One region of the Clostridium sp. LXY-7 genome, then DNA from elsewhere that is predicted to be linked to it. Evidence: riboswitches for the same ligand, from Rfam matches in the RefSeq annotation. Region 1 holds a riboswitch; each other region holds the start of a gene.
What was found. Region 1 has a riboswitch for thiamine pyrophosphate ahead of thiD (bifunctional hydroxymethylpyrimidine kinase/phosphomethylpyrimidine kinase). Riboswitches for the same ligand answer to the same signal wherever they lie in the genome.
Positions count from the first base shown of each region.

Region 1 (8,437 bases):
CAATTTTATTAATAAAGGACGCATCCTTCCATGGTTCAGCATTACCTTGCACTTGCTCTAAAGCAATTATATCAGTTGCGGCTTCTTCCACTACTAAATAACCCATTGTTTCTAATACTCTAATAATTGAAGTTTTTCCACTTCCTGGTGTGCCTGTTAAAATATATCGTCTCATAAAACACCTCCAAAAAAATTTACTCTAGTAAAACCAAGACAGAATTCTTCTCAGTAAGTCCAACCTCCTGAATAGCTTACTGTATTATTCTAAGTACTCATTTTGCAAAATTGACATATGAATGATATCATGCCATTTTCCATCACGAAAGATACTTTCCCTAGATTTTCCTTCCTGACATCGACGTAATTCGCCAATGAATTCTGTATGCCTAGATTCGACAAAAAGATGTGGTGAGGATATAGAGGTTCCTTGGCGAAAAATATATTCCTATATAAAATATATCATAGATTAAACAAATCATTATCTTTATCAGAATTCCAGACATATTCTATAGTATTTGCAATCTCTTCAGCAATGTTTGTCCCAAATATATCGCTAATAAATCCCAGCGACATATCCATTCCTGCAGATACACCGGATGATGTATAAAATTTTCCATCTACAACCCATCTTGCCTTTGGTATCCAGTCTACTTTTGTGTTTACAGACTTAACCCAATCGAATGCTTTTTTGTTTGAGGTCGCTCTTCGTCCATCTAATAAACCGGTTTTTGCAAGTAGAGCTGAACCAGTACATATTGCCAGACAGTACTTTGAACATGATGCAATTTCATACAACTTTTCCACAAAGCTCTTATCATTTACAAATAATCTTGTGCCTTGTCCCCCAGGTATAACAAGAATGCCATCATATTTTATTTTATCGACAGATTGTGTTATAATTTCAGTACCTTGTCTGCTTTTAACAGCCCCACCATTTATAGAAAAAAAGCGCATTTGAAAACCTGAAAGACATCCGAGTATTTCTACCGGACCAAATGCATCAAGAGTTTCAAAATCATCAAACAGAAAAATGTTTATATCCATATTATGTTCTTCTCCTCCTTATTTCTAGATTACTTGTGAATAATACTATATGATTCAATCCTATTTTCATTAATGTCTTCCTTCTGAAAGCATTTTATCTTTTCTTCTCATCTCTCTGTTCATAATTTAGGCTCTAATCCTAACATGAGGTCTAATAAGTGAATGCCCTTTTTTCCTCCAAGATTGATGCCCTTTACACAGGCAATGCAATAACAGACAACTTCATTGGCATCAATTTTATTGCAGTGTTTTTTCATTAATGCTGTCTGCTCTTCTTCCGTATGCGGCAAGAAAAGACCTTCCGCGTTCTCAATGAAACGCTTTGGTGCAAACTCTCCATTTTGCTTAGGAAGCGTCTCATAGAGCGTAGTACCGCAAGATCTCGTTTTGCTAAAGTTTTCATCTAATTCTTCAATATCAATGTTCATTTTCTGTAGAATTCTTCGGACTGCTTTTTGCTGGGGCTCATTGTCATATACACGCCAACAATCTTGCACAGCCATTTTTTTATGGCCGTAATCAGGAAATGGGAATTGCTTATCATCTTCTAATAGTTCCCATATAGAAATTACTTTTTTAGCAGCAGAATCTTCTCTGCAAAACGCAGAACACGTATTACATATATAAACCACCGTATCATCATTTGTAAGCTTTTTGTGACTTGGCCTGCAACATCCCCAAATTTGAATATCATAATTCTCTGAGAGATAATTCTTTATTCTCTTGCTGGCTTCCGGGGAATAAGCCGTAAATTTGCAACTAGGTAAATAAATCATTGACATCTTAATCGCTCCTTTGCTATGCTCATTGTTTGACTTTCATCTGTAAAAAATGTTTCACCAATTTAATTCAGAGAATTACTCCAAGTCCATTTCATATTCAAGTTCTATCAAATCGTCCCTCCATGAGCGATTCTCTTTTTCAGCAGATTTTACAAACCCTGCTTTTATATACATGGTAATTGCCTTTTTCAATGAATAACTTTTCAGCAACATCCAAAAGTTCATTTTTTCTTACCTCTGGTTTCTTTACTATTCGTGCCATAAATATTCCTCCATAACAGAGCTTTACTCTGTTATTATTGTAATTAACAGATCTTAGCTCTGTCAAGCTTTTTTAATACTTTGATCAAAAATCTCGCTTGAAGGCCTTATACCTCTCAGATTGTTAAACCACTCTTCATCGGGAAGCTCAATATCTTGTACTGCTTGAGCACAATCATAATGGAACAACTTACACTGCAGATCGATGCGTTGACAAATGGCTTCATAGGATTGCAGACCGAGATTTTTCATCCCGATGCCTTTGGATTTTCTTCTATGCAATATGCGTTTCTAGGGTGTCATCTATAAAAACCCCTAAAAAATCGGGCTAAAAAGGTACTTTTCGACCCCAATTTTTGCTCGATTTTTGCTCCAAAACCACTACATGTTGTGGTCAACTTTCTAGTGATATTTTGAGTCTGCACAAACTATCTAAGTAAATAATCATGATAGGTCTTGATATGAAGATTATCCTCTAAATTACGCTCAACAATTTTCCTGTATCTTGCATTCCGTGGAGTAGTTTTTCTGGATTCAATTTGAACTTATTCGGAGACAATCAATTTCTCTCGCCAATCATAACCTTTGGTAAATACTTTGAGGAGGGAGATACTGTACAACTACCAGTTTCCGTACAAATCCATCATGCAGCCGCAGATGGTTACCATGTTTCTCAATTTCTTGCTGAGCTACAAAAATTCGCATTAACAGCAGAAGAATGGTTGTTATAAACCATTTTTATTACATTATATATTTTTAATCGTATTTCATATAAAAAAGGAAGCATATCATAATTGTTTCTGCTTCCTTTTTTATTTCCTCTATTCCGCTGGTGTTTTCATGGTCTATATATGCAGTTCTAACAACATTAATTTTATAAAAAGCTTATTTGTATTATGTAGTTTCACTATTGAAACTTATATATTTAAACCATTTTTATATAAATCATAAAAATGATGTGTTGGCCCATTACCTTTACCTATGTTTAATGAATGCTCAATTGCTGTTGTAATATATTTTTTAGCCTGCTTTACAGCAATAGACATGGTCATACCTAGTGCAAGATTGGAAGTAATAGCAGAAGAGAAAGTGCAACCTGTCCCATGAGTATTTTTTGTATTTATACGCTGGGTTTCAAAATAATAAAACTCTTTACCATCATATAGAATATCCAGTGCATCCCCAATAGCATGACCACCTTTGACAAGAACGTTTTTGCACCCCATATCATAAATAAGCTTTGCCGCTGTTTTCATATCTTCTGCACTGCTTATCTTAATATTTGATATCTTCTCAGCCTCTGGAATATTAGGCGTAAGTAAATCAGCATAGGGTAGTACAACCTTGATCAGCGTGTCTATGGAATTAGGATTCATAAGAGGGCAACCATTTTTCGCATACATGACAGGATCAATTACAACATTGTATGGTTTATATTGCTCCAGCTTTCTTGCTACTGCTTCCATGCAAGGTTGTGTAGACAGCATACCAATTTTCACAGCGTCAACCTCCATATCTTCAAATATGGCATCAATCTGCTTCTCAATCATATCTGGGGTAACATCCTGTATATCAATAACACGGCTTGTATTTTCTGCTACCACTGAAACAATTACACTCATTCCAAACACCCCATGGGCAGAAAATGTCTTTAAATCAGCTTGTATTCCAGCACCTCCACTGCAATCTGATCCAGCAATACTAAGTACCTTTTTCATTGAAATTCCTCCTTTTTTCCTTTATGTATATATAATAAATTAGGGTACTTCTCTATACGGAGAAGCACCCTAATCATATACAAATTTCGTATGTGATTTGCTTCCCTACGTCAGTATTAACCAACAGGTTCAAAGGGTCAGGTTTTACCTTCTCAACTACTTATAGTCCCCCCGCAAATGTTAATTATATTCATTTTTATACTTAAGGCATCTTCAAAAAATAAATAAGTCAAAATCCTCGTCTATTTTGAGTTATACTGCGTTAACAGAACCCTTAGATAGTGCTACTATCTGCGAAACCTGTTTCCTTGTCTAACTCAAAATATACTTCCCATCTTTTACTTATTATTTATTTTCAGATACCTAATGACCCTATGTTAAATAATAATAGGGTACTTCTCTACACAGAGAAGCACCCTAATCATATACAAATTTCGTATGTGATTTGCTTCCCTACGTCGGTATTAACCAACAGGTTCAAAGGGTCAGGTTTTACCTTCTCAACTACTATGTAGTCCCCCCGCAAATATTAAGAATATTATTAATATTGATTATATTCCATAGTAGCAATATGGTCAAGTTACAAAAGAAGTTTTAGATATAAAATGAATCCTTATAAACCCTTGACTAATTCAGAAAATTCTATAGTATTCCTGTTATATATATCTTTTTATTAGAATTTTTCTTCAACATGTTTAGTTGTAAAAAATGCTGCAATGATTGAAATTGGTAATACACTCAAGGCCGTGACTACTGGAATTATTGGTAGCATAAGCGACACATATAGTAACCAGCAAATCGGCACATATAATAGTAATATTCCTATACCAATGATTGTTGTTCCTATGAATCTAGCTATATCTAGCTTTCCTAAAAGTGATACAAATAATAATCCTAGTGTTGTTAATGAAAACAGATAGCTCATAGAATTAAAAAAGATTGTAGTCCCTATAATGAGTATTAATTGAAGTGGTAATAAATCTGCAATAGCCTCAACAATAGATTGTTTTCTCATTCGAAGAATAAATATAAATAGACTAACTAGGGCAAATATCATAGTTTGAACAATAAAAAGAACTTCTGTATTGCTTGTCTCAGTCAGATTAAATATATTTGCCGCTAATCTTATAATGCCCCAACTTAATGCAGCCATGATAAATATTGTTCCAATCAACCTAGTCATTCCAATGAAGATTTGATGTGGCTGTATATTTCCATTCTTAATTTGTAAAACAAACCAAATTAAAGTAGCAAAAATAGCACATACTGCAAGGAAAAAAGCTACATCACCATTCATTAAAATTAAATGACCTGGTAAAAACGGAAAATAAATTCCTTCTTTTTCTGAATTATTTCCTTGAAATTGCTCTTTTGCACTATAATCAACAATTTTTAAATAATTATATGCTGTTTTATCATTAAAGTTTTCATAATTATCCGACATTGCACCATAATTTTCAACACCTTCTGTCACTGTAAAATTAAGGCCTGAATATCCTGCATCTAAAAATCTAGTCAAATCGGTAACATTTGGCATTTTGTGATATAAATCTGCTGTAAAAGAAAAAGCTATGGGATGAGAAACTGCTGATTTAAAATAATGCATAAGATCATAATTATAATTAGAAGTTTCAAACATCAGTAATCCACCACGATTACCGCGTCCATCCACATTAATAACAAGATCTACCAACGTTTTTAATTCTGGATGAGATTCTACAAATGCTTTCGAACCAAAGGTTCCTAATTCCTCACCATCACAGAGTAAAAAATATAAATCATTTTTTAAGTCATTATTTTTTGATTGCTTTCGCATAGCTTCAAGCAAAGCAGAAACAGAAATCGTGTTATCGCCTGCTCCCAAAGTACCTTTTTCTGTATCGTAGTGAGCCATGATTAATACTCCTCGATCTGTATCCGGCGCATCTAATTTAACCAAAATATTTTTTAGTATAAGTTCATCTTTTTCATTAATATGAACTTCATTTCGAATATATTCTTCTATTTCATTTTCTTCTCCTAACTCGCTTTTCAGTTTCTCAATAGAGTAAACTTCAGTTTCAATGATAGGCTCTAATCCCATTTCTCTGATTTGTGATAGAATATATGAGCGTACTGACTCAATCTCTTCTGAGCCAGCTGGATGTGGTGTTACCGTCATAGCCTTCAGATTATCAAGCATCTGCCTATAAGCTGTGTAATCTGCATCCGATTCTGAAGGTACTGATGTTGGTTTTACTTGCAAAACTCCTACTAAAATACCTGTTATTAAAACCAAAATCATAAAAAAAATAGATGTTATTTTGAATATTCTTTGATTTTCATATGCAAAAAAATTTTTAATCGAATTCCAAATTTTGTTCATTTTTCCTCCTACTATATTATGCATTTTTTCTAGAGTGCATTTATATAATTCACTCTTATACAAGTAAATTTACCAATTTAAGCTTTAATTCTTCTAGCATAAGTCACTCAACCAATTACTGCAGGTTTAGTATTATTGTCACCGCTAACTTCACTATAAACATCTGCAAAGTGGTGACAATAGGATTGTCCAATTCATGATAAATAGGAATATTGTAAAACTCTATCAAAATTGTATCGACAGTGGAAATCAGCATGTTTTGTACCTTATGGCATTTGGGGCAATAATCTCTGGACATAACATATCTCTTAACAAAGCTGCACTCTGTCAGTATTGTAACTTACAGAGTGTTGCTCTGTCAATGAGCTAACAATAGAAATGATAAAACACAAAAATGAGAAACACTTTATATTACTAACCTGTTGACTGTCTATCTCGTTGTTGATGCTCTTGCCTCCGTTTTCCCGCTCAGACAGTACGTCACTTTCGAGAGACACAGTGTTTACATTCCGGACTTCTATGACAGCGTTTCTCTTGAGCCCTGTGATAAAACTAATTATCTTCGTATCTCTCCATAATTTTCATCAAGTATTTTTTGAAATTTTGTCTCACACTTAGAGGTTCAATGATCTCACATTTTCTGCCAAATTTAAGAAGTACATTATACCCATCTTCATTGTCTACAATGGGGTATTTCGCAATATAATTATTTTCATTACGAGCAATGATATAGTCTTCCCCAAATCGCTCAATTACTTTATCTTTTAAAGATTTATCTATTCTAATAATTACTGTTACTATATCTTTTGTCATCCAATTCGAATCATCCATTGGTAATGGTACAAAATCCCTTGGAGTAAAAGTTTCTTCTGATAGCTGAACATCACTCATTCTGGCCAGCTTGAATATTCTATAATCATTTCGTTCAATACTAAAGGCTTGTAAATACCAGCTGCTTTCCTTAAAAACTACTTTGTAAGATTCCACTTTACGAGAAGTTCCATCACCACTTTTATCCGTGTAATTGAATAACAAATATCGCTTATCATTCATTGCTGTTTCTATAACTTTAAGCAATATTCGTAATGAGCGATTTCCCTGATTAGATTCTAAATCTATTGAGAAGTTTTGGTTACTAATATTTTGTTTTAATAAATCGTTTTTCTCTGTCATACTCTGCAATTTGGTCAAAGTACTAGCGATTTCTTTATTATCTAGCAACTGATTATAGCTTTGTAAGCTGGTTATTAAGCTTTGAACATCTTTTGGAGTAAATAGCTTTTTATCAACTTTATAAGATTTCATTAAACTTACCCCACCTGTAGAACCTCTAGTTACCATAATAGGCATTCCTGCAATATTTAAAGCATCGATATCTCTGAATATTGTTCTCCTACTTACTTCCAGTTTTTCAGCTAGTTCACTAGTGGGTACTACTTCTCTTTCTAAAAGAAGCATGATAATTGCGATCAGACGTTGGATTTTCATAAAAAAGATTCACCTCAAGTTTAATTATGACATACTTATGTCATAATGGTCATGATAAAGTATAACTATACTTAAAATAAAAATTATATGGAGGGATTTGAAATGAGTAATTTCAAAATTGAAGAAAAAGAGGCTTTTCGTTTCGTAGGTTTTAAAACAAAATTAGAAGGCTCAGAAAAAATTCATTCAGAACAATTTTCTAATCAAAAAACTGAATTTTTCAAAGGTATAATTCAAAGTGGAAAGATGTCTTTACTTAAGCCAATTTCTGAGTGTAATTACGGTTACGGAGCAGTAACAACTGATAGGTGCAACACTTTCTATTATGCAGGTGTTAAAACAACACAACCAGTGATTAATGAAACCGAAGAAGTTTTATTCTCAGAGGGAAAATATCTGGTTCTTGTTGGGAAAGGTGGACTATCTCGCTTAGCATTTGATAAACTTGAAGATCAGGCATTTAAAGAAATTCTTACTGAAGAATACGATTATGAATATAGTGGAAACCCCATTGCTGAAATCCTATTAAACGGTAATCCAGCAGACTCAGAAGTGGAAGTATGGATACCAGTTAATCAAAAATAATTATAGCGATTACAAATCTGAACATAGTATATCAAAAACAAAAGGACTAAACCACGAGGGTTCAAGTCCTTTTGCTTCATTCTTCGATGGTGGTGGAGCTGAAGTGCGGTCTTTAAAACCCACTAATAGTTAAACATATTAGATATTAGTACTCAAATCCAACTCTTCTAAAGTTTATAACTTTAGCTGATCTA
Region 1 is NZ_JBLLJL010000010.1:8,169-16,605, forward strand. Features, by position in the region: gene ACI48Q_RS20310 (AAA family ATPase) at 1-175, opposite strand, end outside; gene ACI48Q_RS20315 (DJ-1/PfpI family protein) at 460-1,044, opposite strand; gene ACI48Q_RS20320 (hypothetical protein) at 1,164-1,826, opposite strand; gene ACI48Q_RS20325 (hypothetical protein) at 1,966-2,088, opposite strand; partial or broken gene ACI48Q_RS20330 (CatA-like O-acetyltransferase) at 2,576-2,818, shown strand; gene thiD (bifunctional hydroxymethylpyrimidine kinase/phosphomethylpyrimidine kinase) at 3,005-3,805, opposite strand; TPP riboswitch at 3,890-3,988, opposite strand; TPP riboswitch at 4,238-4,337, opposite strand; gene ACI48Q_RS20340 (M28 family peptidase) at 4,479-6,170, opposite strand; gene ACI48Q_RS20345 (helix-turn-helix transcriptional regulator) at 6,723-7,658, opposite strand; gene ACI48Q_RS20350 (GyrI-like domain-containing protein) at 7,761-8,243, shown strand.

Region 2 (8,437 bases), on a different contig from region 1:
CCTGTTGGCGGTAATTTTACCATTGATGGCGAAGAAGCTGCTAAACTCTGCGAAAAACTTCAAAGTAAGGTTGTAATTCCTATGCATTACGCTACTCCTAATCTAAAGTTTTCTTTAGAGGGCGTGGAAAAATTTCTAAAATTTATGAAGAACGCTACTAGAGTTGACAGCAATACTTTGTCTATTGAAGATAAATTAGAGGACATAAATAAAGTAATTATAATGAATTGTTAATATAAATAAAATGCAAAGCACTTTATTTTAGGTAAAGGTGCCGTAGGCATAGGTAAATACTCACTGCGTTCGTGGTAATGCGTCACTTTGTGACGGGTAAGGAGCAACCTACAGTTGCCCTTACCTAACCACGAGCAAAGCGAGTATTTCCCCGAAACCGAAGGTTTCTTCTTACCTGTGCCTAAGGCACACCTTACCTACAAGCCTCGCTTGAATACTAGTGAGCATAGCAAACGCTTCACTGCAACGTAAGTTGCACTTATCTACAACTTTCTAATGCTTCTATTATTTTATTTTCCCTTAAACTATTAGGAACATCAATTATTCTTTGATTGCTAGATCCTCTAAATTTTATATCTTCATTCTTAAATTTTTCTATAAATTTTCCATCTACTAATACATCTATATTATTAATTAATTCTTTCCACTGGCTATTGGTTTCTAATCCTCTTAATATTTCTTCAAAGGTATATCCAGTATAACACCACACATTAAATCTATCACTTCTAACCTGTTTAGCTATTTCACTAAATCCCTCACCTTGTTCAAAAGGATCTCCCCCTGAAAATGTAACACCCTTTAAAAGAGGATTTGTCTTTATATCTTTTATTATATCATCAACTTTAAATTCTACTCCACTATTAAAATCATGAGTATCTTTATTAAAGCAATTCTTACAGTTATGCTTACATCCCTGTGCAAATATAACTCGTCTCATTCCTGGTCCATTTGTTAAACTCTCATGTATTATTCCTGATAATCTTACTGTTTTATTTTTCACTTTTCTCACCTCTTAATAAAATACACTACATGCCGTTATCTATAATGTATCATTTTTCTGCTTAATATAATATAACATATCTTTCTATATATTTTTTAGATAAATATAACTGTAGATTTAAGTGAAGCCTACGGTTTCACTTCACTAAAAAATGACCTTGTAGTATTTTGAAAATATTCTGCATTTATTTATCCTATTATTGTTATTACCAAGAATTTATCTTATAATTAAGATAACTATTTTCTACATATTATGATTTAATTACCGAAAGGAGGGCATTAATGGAAAAGAGATATTTAGCGCCCGTATTTACTTTAGCTATGGCTACAGCTTTAGTTGCAAATCTTGATGATGTAGCCCTTGCGAGTTCTAATGAGAAATCTAGTTCCTCTTCCTATTCGTCTACTGGTGTGGTTACTGCAACTGTTCTTAACGTTAGAGCTAACCCTAACACCTCTAGTAATATAATAGGTAAACTTTCTTATAATACAAAAGTTAATATTTTAGAAATTAATAACGGTTGGTACAAAATTAATTATAATAATTCACTAGGCTGGATTTCATCTGATTATGTTAAATTAGATAATTCGAATTCCACAGCCCAAAATAATAAATTTGGTACAGTTATTGCAAATTCTTTAAATGTTAGAGATGGTAATAGTACATCGCATAATATTATAGGTTCCCTTCAAAAAGGAAAAGAGGTTGAGATATTAGAAACTTCTAAGGGCTGGCATAAAATTAAATTCAATAACTCTACTGCCTATGTAAGTGCTGATTATATATCAACACCTGAGAATAGGCCTAATAGAGGCGATGAGGATACATCTACCCCAGCGCCATCACCTAATGGAACTATTGGAATAGTTAATTCTTATGGCCTTAATTTTAGAAAAGGTCCTAACACTAGTTATGAGATAATATCAGTAATCCCATATAATGGTCAAGTCCAGATAGTTGGTGAAAATAATGGCTGGTATCAAGTAAAATACAATAACACTTTAGGTTTTGCAAGCAAAGAGCACATTACTATTAGTAGCGGAGTTATTACTCCTCCTGATAATGGAAATAACACAGACGAATCTGTTGATCCTAATGTAACAGGGAAAATTGCCATTGTTAATGTAGATACTTTAAATATCAGATCTGGTCCTGGTGACAATTATGAAGTTATAGGTAAATCCAGATATGGGAATAAACTTCCGATAATTTCATACTCTAACGGTTGGTATAAAGTTAATCTTGATACTTCATCAGGTTATATAAATGGGGATTGCGTTACCATAGTGAATGAAAATATCTCTACACCTCCTATTGTTAAAGAAACTCCTTTAATAGAAAGCACATACACTGAAGCTGATGTTATTGCGGAATCTGAAAAATATTTAGGAGTTCCTTATGTATGGGGAGGTTTTACCCCCCTTGGATTTGACTGCTCTGGGCTAGTACAATATGTGTACAAGCAATTAGGTATAACTCTTGAAAGGTCAACCTATTATCAAGTTCATCAAGGAAAAACTGTCAGTAGAAGTGAACTAATGCCTGGTGACTTAATATTCTTTACCGGCACGCCAAATGACCCTAATGACATATCTCATGTGGGTATTTATAAAGGAAATGATTTATTTATTCATTCACCAAACCCTGGAGATTATGTAAGAGTTTCAAACTTAAATTCTGCATATTATGATAGTAGATACTATGTATCTAAAAGAATAATTACACCTTCAAAATAAGGTGAAGAAAGATATGATTAAAAGAAGCCTGTATCCAATGTGGACAGGCTTCTTTTGATTATATATGAATGCTTATATATTATAAACTTTTTCATGATTTTCTTTATGTGTTATTCTATCTTCTCTCTCAGCATACTTACCTGGTCCAAATCTTTCATCAAGACTCAGATATCCTGTAACTCTTGATATTCCTTGAATATCTGTACTATTACATTTAGGGCATTTAAACTTATCTCTTTGTATATAAGTTCCACAGCTTCTGCAATATTTTATATGATAATTGATACCTATATAACTTATATTAGTATTATTATATGCATATTTTATTATATCCATAATGGTCTCTGGTGTTGGGTAATCATCTATTTCTATGTAGCTTATGTGACCAGCATTACATAGTTTATGATATGGAGCTTCTATATTTATCTTATCAACTATAGATATTGGAAATGAAACAGGTATATGATAACTATTTGTATAATAATCTTTATCTGTTACTCCTTTTATTTCTCCAAAAACCTTTTTATCTTGCAGTATAAATTTACCACTCAAACCCTCTGCTGGTGTGGCATAACAGCTCCAGTTCAAACTTGTTTCAACCATCATTCTATCTGTAAAACTTCTTATATATTCAACTATTTCTATCCCTAATTTCTTTGCTTCTTCCGTTTCACCATGATGATTTCCTATAAGGGCTGTTATGGTTTCAGCAAGTCCTATAAATCCTATTACATAAGTTCCTTGCTTTAGTATAGGTTCTATAGAATCATCTGGCAACAACCCTTCTGAACCTTTCATTAATCCTTGACCAGCCACAAATGGTAAGTCTTTAACCCTTAGTTTCTTTAACAGTCCATATCTATGCATTAAAGATTCACTAGCCAACTCTAACCTACTGTCTAATAAATTATAAAATTTATCTATATCACCATTAGCAAGTATCCCCACTCTTGGAAGGTTAATTGTAGTTGGAGCTATGTTTCCTCTTCCCTTTGTTCCAGGTTCTCCATTTACATTGCCCATTAAATATGTTCTGCATCCCATAGTTGCTGGAACTATGCCTTGATCATAATAAACTTTATTAAAGTCTGCATCAATATTCATAAAAGTTGGGTTCATTCTCTTGCTTGCTACTCTACATGCAAGTTCAAATAAATAATAATAAGGTTCCCCTTCATTCTTATTTACACCATCTTTTACCCTAAATATTATATTAGGGAAAATTGGTTGCTCACCATTACCTAATCCTTTTTCATATTGCTCTAAGAATATTTCACACACCATTGCGGCATCCTTAGATGTTGGTAATCCTATATTTACAGAACTAAATGGCACCTGTGATCCTGCTCTACTATGCATAGTATTTAAATTAAATACTACTCCTTGCATAGCTTGTGCTACTCTGCTTCTTAATTTTTTCTCTACTAGCTGTTCTATCTTCTCATTATCTATTCCTAACTCAACTAATTCATCTCTAATTTCTTGTCTAGTAGGATCTACAAATATGCCCATGTCGTTATCGAAATCTGGATGGGATTGGCCACCAAACATATCATTTTGGGTAGATTGAAGAAGTATACATGAAAGCTCTGCTGCTGATTCTATTCTTTTAGGAGGTTTTATCGTTCCATACCCAGTATTAAAGCCTCTTTCCAAAACTTCTCTAGTAGGTATATGAAGACAGTTTGTAGTTAAATTATAACTATCTAAATCATGATAATATAAATCTCCATTTTCATGAGCTCTAGCTAGGTGCTTAGGCATATTATATAAGTTATGCCACTTGTTTGACTCAGATGCTATTCTTAATAATTTAGAGCTGAAATTATTACCTACATTTGCATTATCTCTATCCGTCTCAACTCCAATTTGATTTATAGCCTTCATCAAGTCAGATTTTATTTCTCTTAATCTAGTTCTCTCTTTTCTATAGTTAGCATAGGCTATTCCTATAGGTTTATGTCCATTTTCTAAAAGTGTTCCCTGTACTATATTCTGTATTTCCTCTACTGTAAGCTCATTAACTTCAAGATTTTCTATTCTCTTTATAATTTTTTGTGTTAGCTCGATTTTCTCGCTCTCTTTTAAATTATAATTTATTTCATCAGCTGAACCTTTTATAGCTTTCGTTATCTTAACAGAATTGAATTCGACCTTTCTTCCATCACGTTTAACGACAAAAATCATTAATTCTACCCCCTTTATTTCCTTACAAACAATTTAAATTATATCCCACAAAATCTTTCTAATCAATTTGTGAGTAACTATGAAATTTCATCCTTTTTTGAATAAACACTATCGACTTCTAAGCCTATAGTGTTTTACAACAAAATTTTAAGTTGACAATTAATAATTAAATTTCTATATAGTTTAATTAGAGAAATGCATAAAATAATTTTCTCTGATAATACTATAGTTATTATTTAACATAATAATTAAGGTCAAATATTTTTAGAAGGGAGTTCCGTATTTTAGTCATGTTTTAATGACAATACCGTGGTTACACGGGATTTTAAGCCCTTGGAGTGTTATCGACCTAACAGGAGTAGCATAGCAAAACTGAACACTATGAAAAGGGAAAAAATTATATATTTTATAATTTTTATAACGGAGATTTATATGAAAACAGGAACAGTTAAATGGTTTAATTCAGAAAAAGGCTTTGGCTTCTTAGCCGTTGAGGGTGAGGAGGATGTATTTGTACATTTTTCTGCTATTGGTGGAGAGGGATATAAAGCATTAGAAGAAGGTCAAAAAGTTCAATTTGATGTAGTTACTGGAGACAGAGGTCCCCAAGCTGCAAATGTAGTAAAAATTTAATAGAGAAAGGCAACCAGAAGGTTGCAGGTAAGCACTCACTTTGTTCGTTAGAGAAGGGCAGCAAGCTGCAGGGAAGCATTCGCTTCGCTCACTAGTTAAGGAAGCTTTTGCATTGCAAAAGCAATTATATCAAGTGCTTGTTCAAGCCACTTCTCTGACGCTGTCAATTCTCTACGCCTTTGGCGTACTTCTCTGCAACCTACGGTTGCTATTATCTAAATAAATTGCTTTGCAATTTATTTAAGGAGTATAATAATGATTGGTAGACTAATTGATAAAAATAACCTAGAAGCTTTTGTAGAATTTATTGATGGTAGTACCTATTGCATTACACTAGATAAGATCCCCACTAACTCTAAAGTTGGAGATGTGGTAAATATAAATTCTTCTATTCCTACTAATGTACAAAATAGAAAAACTATAGATTTTTTCTAGTATATTGATGTTTAACTTTTTTTATGCTATGCTCTTATTGAGCAAATTAATAATAAAAATTGTGCTGGGGGTGCCTGTGGCTGAGAAATGAGTTTTCATTAACCCTTAAACCTGAACTAGGTAATGCTAGCGTAGGGAAGCGTTTAATAAACTTAACTACATTTGTTAATTAACGTATTCCTATTGGAATACGTTTTTTTAATTCTATCTATTTAAAATTATTAATGAAATCTCTAATAATTTTATTTGAAAATCTACTACCCCTTTAAGCACTAAAAGGAGGATTTTATGAGTATTTTAGAAAATCTAGAGAAAATTTCAACCAGTTGGACTACCATCTTAACCTTAATAGGTATTTTTCTTCTATTTTTAGCCTTTATTAAAATAAAGAAGGTTAAATTTAGCTCAAGACTTGTAACTCATATATCATTAGCTGTTGCCATGAGTGTAGTACTACAGTTTTTAAAGCTATTTCAATTGCCCTTTGGAGGGAGTGCTACCCTTGGTAGTATGCTACCTATAATTCTTATATCACTTTTATATGGACCTTATATAGGTATATTTACTGGTTTTGTATATGGAATATTAAATTTCATCATAGGACCAGCATACATACTTCATCCTATCCAAGTGTTATTTGATTATACTTTACCCTTTATGGCTATAGGGCTAGCAGGATTATTTAAGGATAATAAATTCTTAGCTACTTCTGTTGCTTTTGGTGGTAAATTCATATGTCACTTCATAGCCGGAGTAGTGTTTTGGGGAAGCTATGCAGCAGATTATAATTTAACTCCTGTAGTTTATTCCTTCCTATATAATGGTTCCTATGTTTTAGTTGATGCCCTAATATGTATAGCTATAATCTCTGTAATAGATGTGAAAACTATTATTAGGAGAATTTCAGTACAAGCTTAAATTATTTTTAAATATTTTATCCCATTTTAAAAAGCTCTGTTTTAATATATCGTTGGTCTTTGAACTACATATTAAAACAGAGCCTTTATTAAAATCCTTCTGGTTTTTCCTTAGTTATACTTATATTCCAGATACCTTGCTCATATTTATTAAAGCAATAGTATTGCACTGGCTTTTCATTTCCTTTAGTTTCGAAGGTTATTATAGACTTATATCTAGTACTTGTATATCCTTGAGTTTTTACATTAAGTACTATATCATAATCTTCTTTTTTAGAGTTATCCTCTATTAATTTCACATTAGGTATATTTTTTAAGCTATCCTTAAAATTTTCTATATCTAGGGATAATTGAAATTTTGCTACATCTATATCTGATCCTATATTAATCCCTATTTTTTTTGATTTCACATCTCCTTGATTATAGGTTTGAATAGCATTTATTATAGTATTATAGTAAACTTCATCAAAATCTATAGGTTTTCTAATATTAGAAAAGTTTTTTATTATATCGTTATCAAGTCTTTTAGATACAATAAAATTTTGGGTATCACTATAAAAATTAGCTACTTCATTTTTATCCCATCCCGCAATATAATTAAAAGTTCTTACATCCGTAGGTGATACATGAATTTCAAATATATAATCCGGCTTTATAGTTGTCTTTTGTTCTACTACTTTTGCCTTAGATAATATTTTATATATCTCCTTTACTGCATCTTTATCTGTAACCGTAAATTTATAACTCTTGTCTCTAGTACTTTGTATACTTATTTTCATTGATCTTCCTTCCGCCATATAGGAAAATTCTTCATTATTAAAGATACTACATGCCGTGAAAATAAATATACTAAATGCAACCAACATAATCCCTATAAGTTTTCTCACTTTTTTCACTTTCGTCCTCCACTACTGTTTTTCTTAAATTATAATATTTGTTTATGAGTAAATCAAACTTTACTATTCTTTAAAAGAAAAAGTTTTTACAATGTTTTCAAATACTACTTTAGTATTTTCCTTTAGATTTTTATCTTTTACAGAAAAACTTATCTTTACCACACAATTTTTATACGGTATATGATATTCATAATTTCTATTTATATTTTTGGCTTGAATACTTAAATCATACTGTATTAATTTGCTATTGATGTTATTTATATTAACATCTTCTACAATATACTCCTTTACGCCTAACCCTTTTAACTCCTTAAAGGTTTCTTCTAATGCCATGTTAATATCATCATTCATTACCTTTACCGATCCATTAATACCTGCATCATTAGAAATAAATTCACTAATATAAACACTTTTTCCTATTCCATTATTTCTAATATTAATTAACCAGTCGCTTGGTAGATTGTATTTTATATTTCCATTTGATATAGTATACTCTTTAAATTCTATCATATTATTTTGAGTTAATGTAGCAACTTTTAGCTTTTCTTCAAAATATCCTCCAAATACCATTATAGTTATCATAAGTATTGACAATACACCTGCTAAAAGTAGTTTTCT
Region 2 is NZ_JBLLJL010000004.1:1,333-9,769, reverse strand. Features, by position in the region: gene ACI48Q_RS13320 (MBL fold metallo-hydrolase) at 1-234, shown strand, start outside; gene nrdG (anaerobic ribonucleoside-triphosphate reductase activating protein) at 494-1,015, opposite strand; gene ACI48Q_RS13310 (SH3 domain-containing protein) at 1,297-2,751, shown strand; gene nrdD (anaerobic ribonucleoside-triphosphate reductase) at 2,824-4,938, opposite strand; gene ACI48Q_RS13300 (cold-shock protein) at 5,371-5,571, shown strand; gene ACI48Q_RS13295 (hypothetical protein) at 5,827-6,006, shown strand; TPP riboswitch at 6,063-6,161, shown strand; gene thiT (energy-coupled thiamine transporter ThiT) at 6,295-6,924, shown strand; gene ACI48Q_RS13285 (YhfM domain-containing protein) at 7,013-7,819, opposite strand; gene ACI48Q_RS13280 (hypothetical protein) at 7,883-8,437, opposite strand, start outside.
Region 2: linked by a shared signal. The riboswitch ahead of thiT (energy-coupled thiamine transporter ThiT) and the one ahead of thiD (bifunctional hydroxymethylpyrimidine kinase/phosphomethylpyrimidine kinase) in region 1 are both predicted to bind thiamine pyrophosphate.

Region 3 (8,437 bases), on a different contig from region 1:
TTAATTTAGTATATTTTATAACATAAAAAATGTGATGTCAATATTGGAATATTCGTAAAATTTATATTTGATAGAAGCTGGAGCCATATGTAATAGTGTATTATTTATAAGGCTCTGTGTTAATATAGAATTGATAATGAACTATATAGCACTGATTACAAACTATTTTCAAAGGATAATTTGATAAAAGTTCTTATTTAAATAAAAAGTGAAATTACAACAACTATTTGAAATAGATCTGATCTTAAATAAAGATATTACAAATGATGATGAAGTAATTTAATACATATATGGTTTAAATAATCAAAAGTTTGAAATATTTTATAAATATATAATAAAATTGAACGATATATATATTAAATCAAGTGGATATAAAGGTTAACTATAATAATTCGCTGATTAAATGAAGAAACTTTAAAGTTTATAAAGGGAGAGAATAATTTTGCATGAAAATAATTTTATAATAATTAAATCTGAGGATAATATATTAACTGAGGGAGTGGTAAAAGAATTTACTAGAAATAATTTATCAATTACATATAGAAATAAAACTAAACTTCAGAAAGGAGAGAAAGTTAGAATTAATATTTTTGATAAGCTAAATGGATTATTCGTTTATGATGGAGAAATTAGAGAGATATTAGGTAAGGAAATAATATTGAGTAATATAAATTACATAAAGAATTTTCAAAGAAGGTCAGAAGTAAGATTGGATGTTAATGCTAACTTTCAGATTAACGCATTAAAAAAAGAAAATGAAGAAATTATAACCTTAGAAAAACCAATTTTAGTTAATGTTAAAAATATAAGCGCTAGTGGTATATTAATTAGATGTGATTTAGATATCCCAGAAAGTGTTTCTGTGATTATTGATATGAATATCAAAAATAAGATTATAAAAGCCCTTGCAAGTATTGCAAGAAAATATAAAGGAAAAGATGGATATTATTATGGATGTGAATTTAATGATTTAAGTGAAAGCGAAAAAGAACATATAAGAACAACTGTAGTTGCTGGACAAGCAAAGTTATTACAAAAAAAGAATTTTATAAATTAAAGTTCGAATCATTCAGAGGTTATCCGCAATCTTTAAAAACATTATGTGAAATAAATAATAACTGTGGATGTTTTCAGAATAGTAAGATATAATAGTTGTGTAAAATAGAATAAATGCTAGGGGTGCCGAAAGGCTGAGAGATACTTTATTGTATAAACCCTTTTACCTGATCTGGATAATACCAGCGTAGGAAAGCTTAAGTTATATTATGTTATAAAATTTAAGGTAGACATTATATGTAATTATATATTTATGTATTATAACATTAATCTAGAAGAGTTTAAAAGCTATATTCCAAGCTGGGATATAGCTTTATTTTTTTACAAAAAAAGGAACAGCCCCAGGGGTCGTTCCATTATATGGAATGCCCCCTGGGGTAGTGACAAAATATGGAGGGATAACATGAGAAATTATAAAATGCCTACATTGACTATTGCAGGTTCAGATTCTTCAGGAGGAGCAGGAATTCAGGCTGATTTAAAGACCTTTAGTGCTATAGGAACCTATGGAATGAGTGTAATAACTGCAATTACAGCACAGAATACTCATGGTGTATTTTTAGTTGAAGATATAAGTGAGGAGATGATAAAAAAACAGATGGAGGTGGTATTTGAGGATATAACTCCTAAGGGAGTAAAAATAGGAATGGTATCAAGCCCAGATATAATATTAGCTATAGTGGAGGGTCTAAAGAAATATAGACCAAAGTACTTAATTGTAGATCCAGTGATGATATCTAAAAGTGGATATTCTCTTTTAAAATCAGAAGCTAAAGAGAATTTAATTAAATATCTTATTCCTCTAGCATATATAGTAACACCTAACACTATGGAGGCGGAAGAGATAACAGGAATGTCCATCAAAACTGTTGAGGATATGAAGAAAGTAGGAGAAAAAATCCTAGAACTTGGACCAAAGTATGTACTTATGAAGGGTGGACATCTAGATGGGGATGCAGTGGATATACTTTTAGGAAAAGATTTATTTAAGATTTTCAAAGAAAAAAGGTTAGATAGGAAAAATACCCATGGCACAGGATGTACCATATCCTCAGCTATAACCTCTTATCTAGCTTTAGGATACCCTATTGAAAAAGCTGTGGAATTAAGTAAAAGATACATAACAGAAGCTATAAGACAAAGCTTTGATATAGGCGGAGGAGTAGGACCAGTAAATCATTTTTATGAATTTAAATAAATTACGAAGTAATTTATTTAGTGAATTGCGCCCAAGGTACAGAGAATTGGCTTTGCCAGTGAATTGCAACCTATGGTTGCAGTGAAGTGCGCCTTTAGCGCAGATGGTTGACTGCGTCAGAGAGAAAGCTTTTGCCTAAGCAAAAACTTCTTTCCGAAGTTAGTGAGTAACTCTCTGCCAACAATGTGAGTAATTCGCTGTGAGCAAGGCGAACACTTCTCTGCGATCATAGGTCGCAATTCACTTAATAAAATGCTTCACACTTTATTAAAAGGAGGATATATTATGTATAAATTAATCAGCAAAGTGAAAGAGGCAAATCCATTAGTGCTTCATTATACAAATGAGGTTACTATAAATGACTGTGCTAATATGACCTTAGCAGTAGGAGCAAGTCCGCTAATGAGCTATTCTCATGAAGAGGTAGAAGAGATTGTAAGCATTGCAAGTGCTGTAGTTATAAACATTGGAACTATGAACTCCTCACATTTAGAGTTATTCCTTAAGGCTGGAAAAGCTGCTAATAAATATAATAAACCTGTTATTTTAGATCCAGTTGGTGTATTTGCTACTAAAACTAGAACTGAGTTTACCAATAGATTATTGAATGAAGTGAAGTTTGATGTGGTTAAAGGAAATGTAGCAGAAATTAAGCATATAGGAGGCTTTGATGTTAATGGACAAGGGGTAGATTCTTTTGATGATGGTGAGGACATTGATGAGATAATTAAAAAAATATCTAAGAAATTGGGCTGTATAATTGTTGCTACAGGAAAAGTAGATGCTATTACTGATGGTCAAGAGATAATAAAAATTAATAATGGCAATGCAAAACTTAAAGGAATAACCGGAACAGGATGTATGACAGCAAGTCTTATAGGCAGTTATTTAGGATGTACAGATAATAAATTAGAGGCAGCAACAATGGGTGTACTTACTATGTCTTTAAGTGGAGAGATAGCGGATTATAACAATTTACCTATAGCTAGTTTTAAGGAGTCACTATTCAATACCGTATACACTTTAGATGAAGAGAAATTAGAGAATTATGGGAAGGTGGTTAGACAATGAAGTTTACAGATTACTTGTTTGAAGAAGTAAAAGAAATATGGCTGGCATATTTAGAGCATCCCTTTATAAAAGAAATAGCAGCTGGAACTCTTCCAAAGGAGAAGTTTAAAGCCTATCTTATACAGGACTATTTATATCTTAAGGAATATGCAAAGTTATTTTGTATTGGAGTGGTAAAGTCGTCTACTATGGAGGATATGAAATTCTTCTACAATTCTACAAAAGGAACCATGGAAGATGAAACTGAGGTGCACATAAAATATTTAGAAGGCTTCGGAATCACTCCTAAAGAGGCTGAAGGATATGAAATGAACTTAACAAACATAAGCTATACAAGCTATATGAAGGGAATAGCATTAACTGGAGATTTAAGGGCATTAGTATCAACTATACTCCCTTGTACTTGGAGTTATTATTATATAGGACAACACCTGCTAGATACTACTGAAGGAGCTTTAGAAAATAACTTTTATAAGGAATGGATAAAGAGTTATGGAGAAGAAGGATTTAAGATATTTTGTGATCAGTGGATAGAATATACAAATAATTTGTGTAAAGATTTAGATGAAGAGGAAAAGAAAAAACTAAGAGATATATTTATAAATTCTAGTATTTATGAAATGAAATTTTGGGATATGGCTTATGAAGAGAATTCTATAAATGAATAGGTATAGAAGGGTATAAGAGTGAGTTTTATGTTAGGTATAACATCAATAGTAGCAATAGGAATACTTTTGATATACATAATAGATTTAAAAAAACAGAACTTTACTATCAAAACAGTGGTTACCATAGCTATGTTTTCAGCTATATCTTTAGTTTTAGGTATGATTCAAATTATAAAATACCCTCAAGGAGGAGGAATTAGCCTATTTTCTATGTTACCTACTATGATGCTATCACTACTATATGGAAGAAGAGTTGGTGTTACAGGGGGAGTAATATTTGGACTACTGAAAATGCTTTATGATCCCTTTGTAGTTCATCCAATTCAATTCATTCTAGATTATGTATTATCGAATATGGCTTTAGGATTAGCAGGTGTCTTTGGAAGGGAAAAGAAAGTAAATATTATATTAGGAGCATTATTAGCCACAGCATTAAGCGTTTTTGCTAGTGTAATTTCAGGAGTGATTTTCTTTGGAGCCTATGCACCAGAGGGAATGAACCTATGGCTATACTCAACTATATATAATTTTACAAGCGGTGGAGTTGAAGGAATAATGACTACCATTTTAATAGGATTTTTACCAATGAAAAGATTGTGTAATTTTGCATATAGTAATGGAGAGGTGAGTAATTATGATAGATAAATTAAAGCTTTACTTAGTAACAGATTCAGATATATTAAAAGATAGAGATTTTTATGAAGCTATAGAGGCGGCATTAAAGGGTGGAGTTACTATGGTACAGCTTAGAGAAAAAGAGTGCTTAGGAAAGGAATTCTTAGAAAAAGCCTTAAAGTTAAGAGAGATTACTAGAAGATATAATGCAGCCTTTATTATAAATGATAGAGTGGATATAGCTCTATTGTGTGAAGCAGATGGAGTTCATGTTGGACAAGATGATATTCCAGCAGCACAGGTTAGAAAACTAATTGGAGATAATATGTTACTTGGAGTTTCTGCAAGAAATTTAGAAGAAGCTCTAGAAGCAAAAAAGGCGGGAGCAGATTATCTTGGTGTGGGAGCTATGTTTACTACTAGTACAAAATTAGATGCAGAGTATGTAACCTTAGATACATTAAAAGAAATTCAAAGCAAGGCTCAGCTACCTACAGTATTAATTGGAGGACTAACTCTTGGAAATATAGATATCTTCAAGGAGTGCAACATAGATGGATATGCCATAGTATCGGCAATCTTAGGGTCTGAGAATATATATAAAGAAAGTAAGAAATGGATTGAAAAAATAGGAGTATTGAGGATGAATTAAAATATTATATCGGCAAATCCTACTTAATATAATGTAGAAATTTAATTACAGTTTATATATAAACTAAAATCACATTTAATGTGATATAATCATATTCTAAGGATAAATAGTATTAGGAGATTAGTTTTAATGAGTTGTTTAGGAAATATTATTTGGTTTATATTTGGAGGATTTTTTAATGCACTTGGATGGTGTTTGGTAGGTATACTTTGGTGTATAACTATAATAGGAACACCAATAGGATTACAGTGTTTTAAAATGGCAGGACTTCAGCTTGCTCCTTTTGGTAAAGAGATTGTTACAAGAGATGATGGGGGAATGAATATTGTACTCAATATCTTATGGTTAATTTTTGGAGGATTAGAGCTAGCTCTAGCAAATCTAATTAGTGCCGCAGTATTATGTGTAACAATTATAGGAATTCCTTTTGCTGTGCAGAATATAAAACTGGCAAAGTTAGCACTTATGCCCTTTGGAAAAGAAGTTCGATAAAAAAGAAGCACTTAGCTTCTTTTTTTATACCTACTTAGAATCTTTATTATTGTTATTATAATCTTCACATATTTTTTCAAAATTAGGTATCAGTAGGCAGCCAATGCTAAAGGCGTGAGCATTGAAGGTAGTCCTTCTTATTCTATCTTCAATTTCATCTATTCCTCTAGCTCTAATAAATATAATAAACACATCTTTTCTATCTGTAGTTCTTACATTAATAGAACCTCTGTCATTAAGATAATAGAGATTTGCTATTATCTCACATTTCATGTCACAAGAAATTTTATACTCTTGTCTTTGTATGCTTTCATAATCACATATAACAAATAAATGTTTATATAGTTCAAAGAGTATTTGAATACGAATTAACTCATTTTCAAAGGGAAGAATAAATGCCATCTATCGCTGATTTAACCACTGATCAAAGGAAAGTTTAGACCAATTACCAATTGGTGTTGGTGGATATCCAGGGTTTAAAGGGATTTCATTTATTAATGGAGCTACTGGAGAAATAGGTCGAGGTACTGGGAGGGGAGGGTCTATGTGAGTTAATCCACCTATGGCAGGTTCGGCTGTACTCCATGCAACTATGTCACCCTTTCTGTCTAAGAGATTAGTACCTCTAAGTAATCCTATCCAAATTTCAGTCTTAACTGACCAAATATAATTATTAAAGATATATGCGACCCATTTTAATGAAGCATCAAAAACATTTTCACGATCTACAAGCCATCCAACAAATTTAGCATTTTTATCAAATAGTGGTTCAACTAATAGTTCCATTTTCTTTATCTCCTTTGAATTAGGTTTGGGTTTTAATAGATTATTTTTCAGTTTTAGCAGAATGTTTCTCATTTTCATTAGACTGGTCTTCCTTTCTAATAGGTATTAATAATTGTCCAAAGGTATTTGAAAGAAGAAATTTTTCTACATCCACAATATTAGCTTCTACCTCTTCAATGCCTCGACCTAAAATATAGGCGGAAACAGTGTTATCTTTCTCAATATTAAAAAAGATCCATCTCAGATAAAATAAAAAATATAATGCTGCTATTATCTCTATTCTACAATCGTCAGGAACTATATAATCAATTTTTATGCATACTTCATAACCATAACAAAAAAAATCATTATATAACTGAAGTAATATAGCAAATCGAAGAGCTTTACGCCTTTCAATAATTACTAAATTCATGTGTAATCAACTCAATTTAGTGTTTGTATATACTATGATTTTCAAGGGAGAAATATGCTTTTTAGAAGAAGGTAATATTTATATGCGTATAGATTTCAAAACATAATAGCTGTAAAAGTTTTACTTTAAATTGTTAGTTGTAATGAATTATTTAAAAGGAAATTTTGTAAAAAAAGGATTATTTTAATTTGCATATAATTACTATCAATGAGAGTAATGAAAATTTCACTTATATTACTATTTGGAAGTAAGATAATGAAGAAATTTTTAGCAGTTATTAACGTAAAAAATAGATTTACTAATATAAGTCTTAAAAAGATATTAAATTTAATTGGAATGAGATTAAGAAGAGTTACACCTAGTAGAATAGTATTACCATTAATAAAATCTACAAAGGCAGGGATAAATTTAAATGTAAATCAATTAGCATCTCACTATTAGTAGGATGAAATGTATTAGATGCAGTAAAAATGAGTGTAAATCCTAAGGTTATTGAAACTAATAATGTATCAGCTGTAGCAAAGAATAGTATAGCTCAAACAGTATTAAATATATGAGAAAGATTTAGATAAGCTATTAGTAAAAGGGGGAAAAAAGCATAAGTTTTGTAGATACAAAGGAAATAATTTCAATGCAAAGGGAGGATGGATCTATATAGTTAAGTTCAAGGATATAGAAAAGGAGGCGTTGATTACTCAAGAAAATTATGAGGATATAAAGAGGGTATTTTTAATAAATTAATATTTAAGGCGGTGATCTTATGGATAATATATTTGAAAATATTATATCTCTTAAAGTTTATAACGGTATATTTTTAATAATAGGGGTGTTCATATTAATAACACTAGTGGTAAAGTTATTTAAAAATACCTTTATAATTCATACTACTAGCGATAGTGGATGGAAAAATTTTTTCTTATTCACATCGGGTATAATATCTGTATTTACTAGTGGGAATATGCTACTCATTATACTATATAACAGCATGGATATAGAAGCATTAAAAGTTATAGGATTTGGAAGCAATGTGGATGTGGATTATAGAAATATGCTTATTCAGCATTTAAGAGATAATTTCTCATCCATGATTAAGTTATTAATTATAGCGGTTTTAACCTATATTATATATGTGATAATAATGAAGAATATAGAAAAGGAATTAGAGGAAATGAGGAAAAAGGTAGTTCATAAGACACTGAAGAAGCAATAGAATCTATTTGTATAAAAAATTAAAGTTTTGTAGCATTGAATCAAATATACATAAAAGGAACGTATTTTAGATAGGATTTATTTGGGTAGTTAACAGAAAAAAGCAACCTTAATAATTTATACAATAGTTGCAATATATGGTAAAATAATAACGTGAAAATAAATAGACTTGCAGGGTTTGTTTATTATATGAAATTATAAATTGTAAGTGTTTAAAAAGAGAGGTAAAGATGATAAAAAAATTAGATTTAAGAAATAAGGATACATTAAATCAAATA
Region 3 is NZ_JBLLJL010000001.1:477,985-486,421, forward strand. Features, by position in the region: gene ACI48Q_RS02280 (PilZ domain-containing protein) at 443-1,057, shown strand; TPP riboswitch at 1,166-1,267, shown strand; gene thiD (bifunctional hydroxymethylpyrimidine kinase/phosphomethylpyrimidine kinase) at 1,460-2,254, shown strand; gene thiM (hydroxyethylthiazole kinase) at 2,540-3,325, shown strand; gene tenA (thiaminase II) at 3,322-3,993, shown strand; gene thiT (energy-coupled thiamine transporter ThiT) at 4,021-4,638, shown strand; gene thiE (thiamine phosphate synthase) at 4,628-5,260, shown strand; gene ACI48Q_RS02310 (YccF domain-containing protein) at 5,390-5,752, shown strand; gene ACI48Q_RS02315 (hypothetical protein) at 5,783-6,154, opposite strand; gene ACI48Q_RS02320 (4-fold beta flower protein) at 6,155-6,538, opposite strand; gene ACI48Q_RS02325 (hypothetical protein) at 6,579-6,950, opposite strand; partial or broken gene ACI48Q_RS02330 (flotillin-like FloA family protein) at 7,206-7,483, shown strand; gene ACI48Q_RS02335 (hypothetical protein) at 7,711-8,160, shown strand; gene ACI48Q_RS02340 (GNAT family N-acetyltransferase) at 8,390-8,437, shown strand, end outside.
Region 3: linked by a shared signal. The riboswitch ahead of thiD (bifunctional hydroxymethylpyrimidine kinase/phosphomethylpyrimidine kinase) and the one ahead of thiD (bifunctional hydroxymethylpyrimidine kinase/phosphomethylpyrimidine kinase) in region 1 are both predicted to bind thiamine pyrophosphate.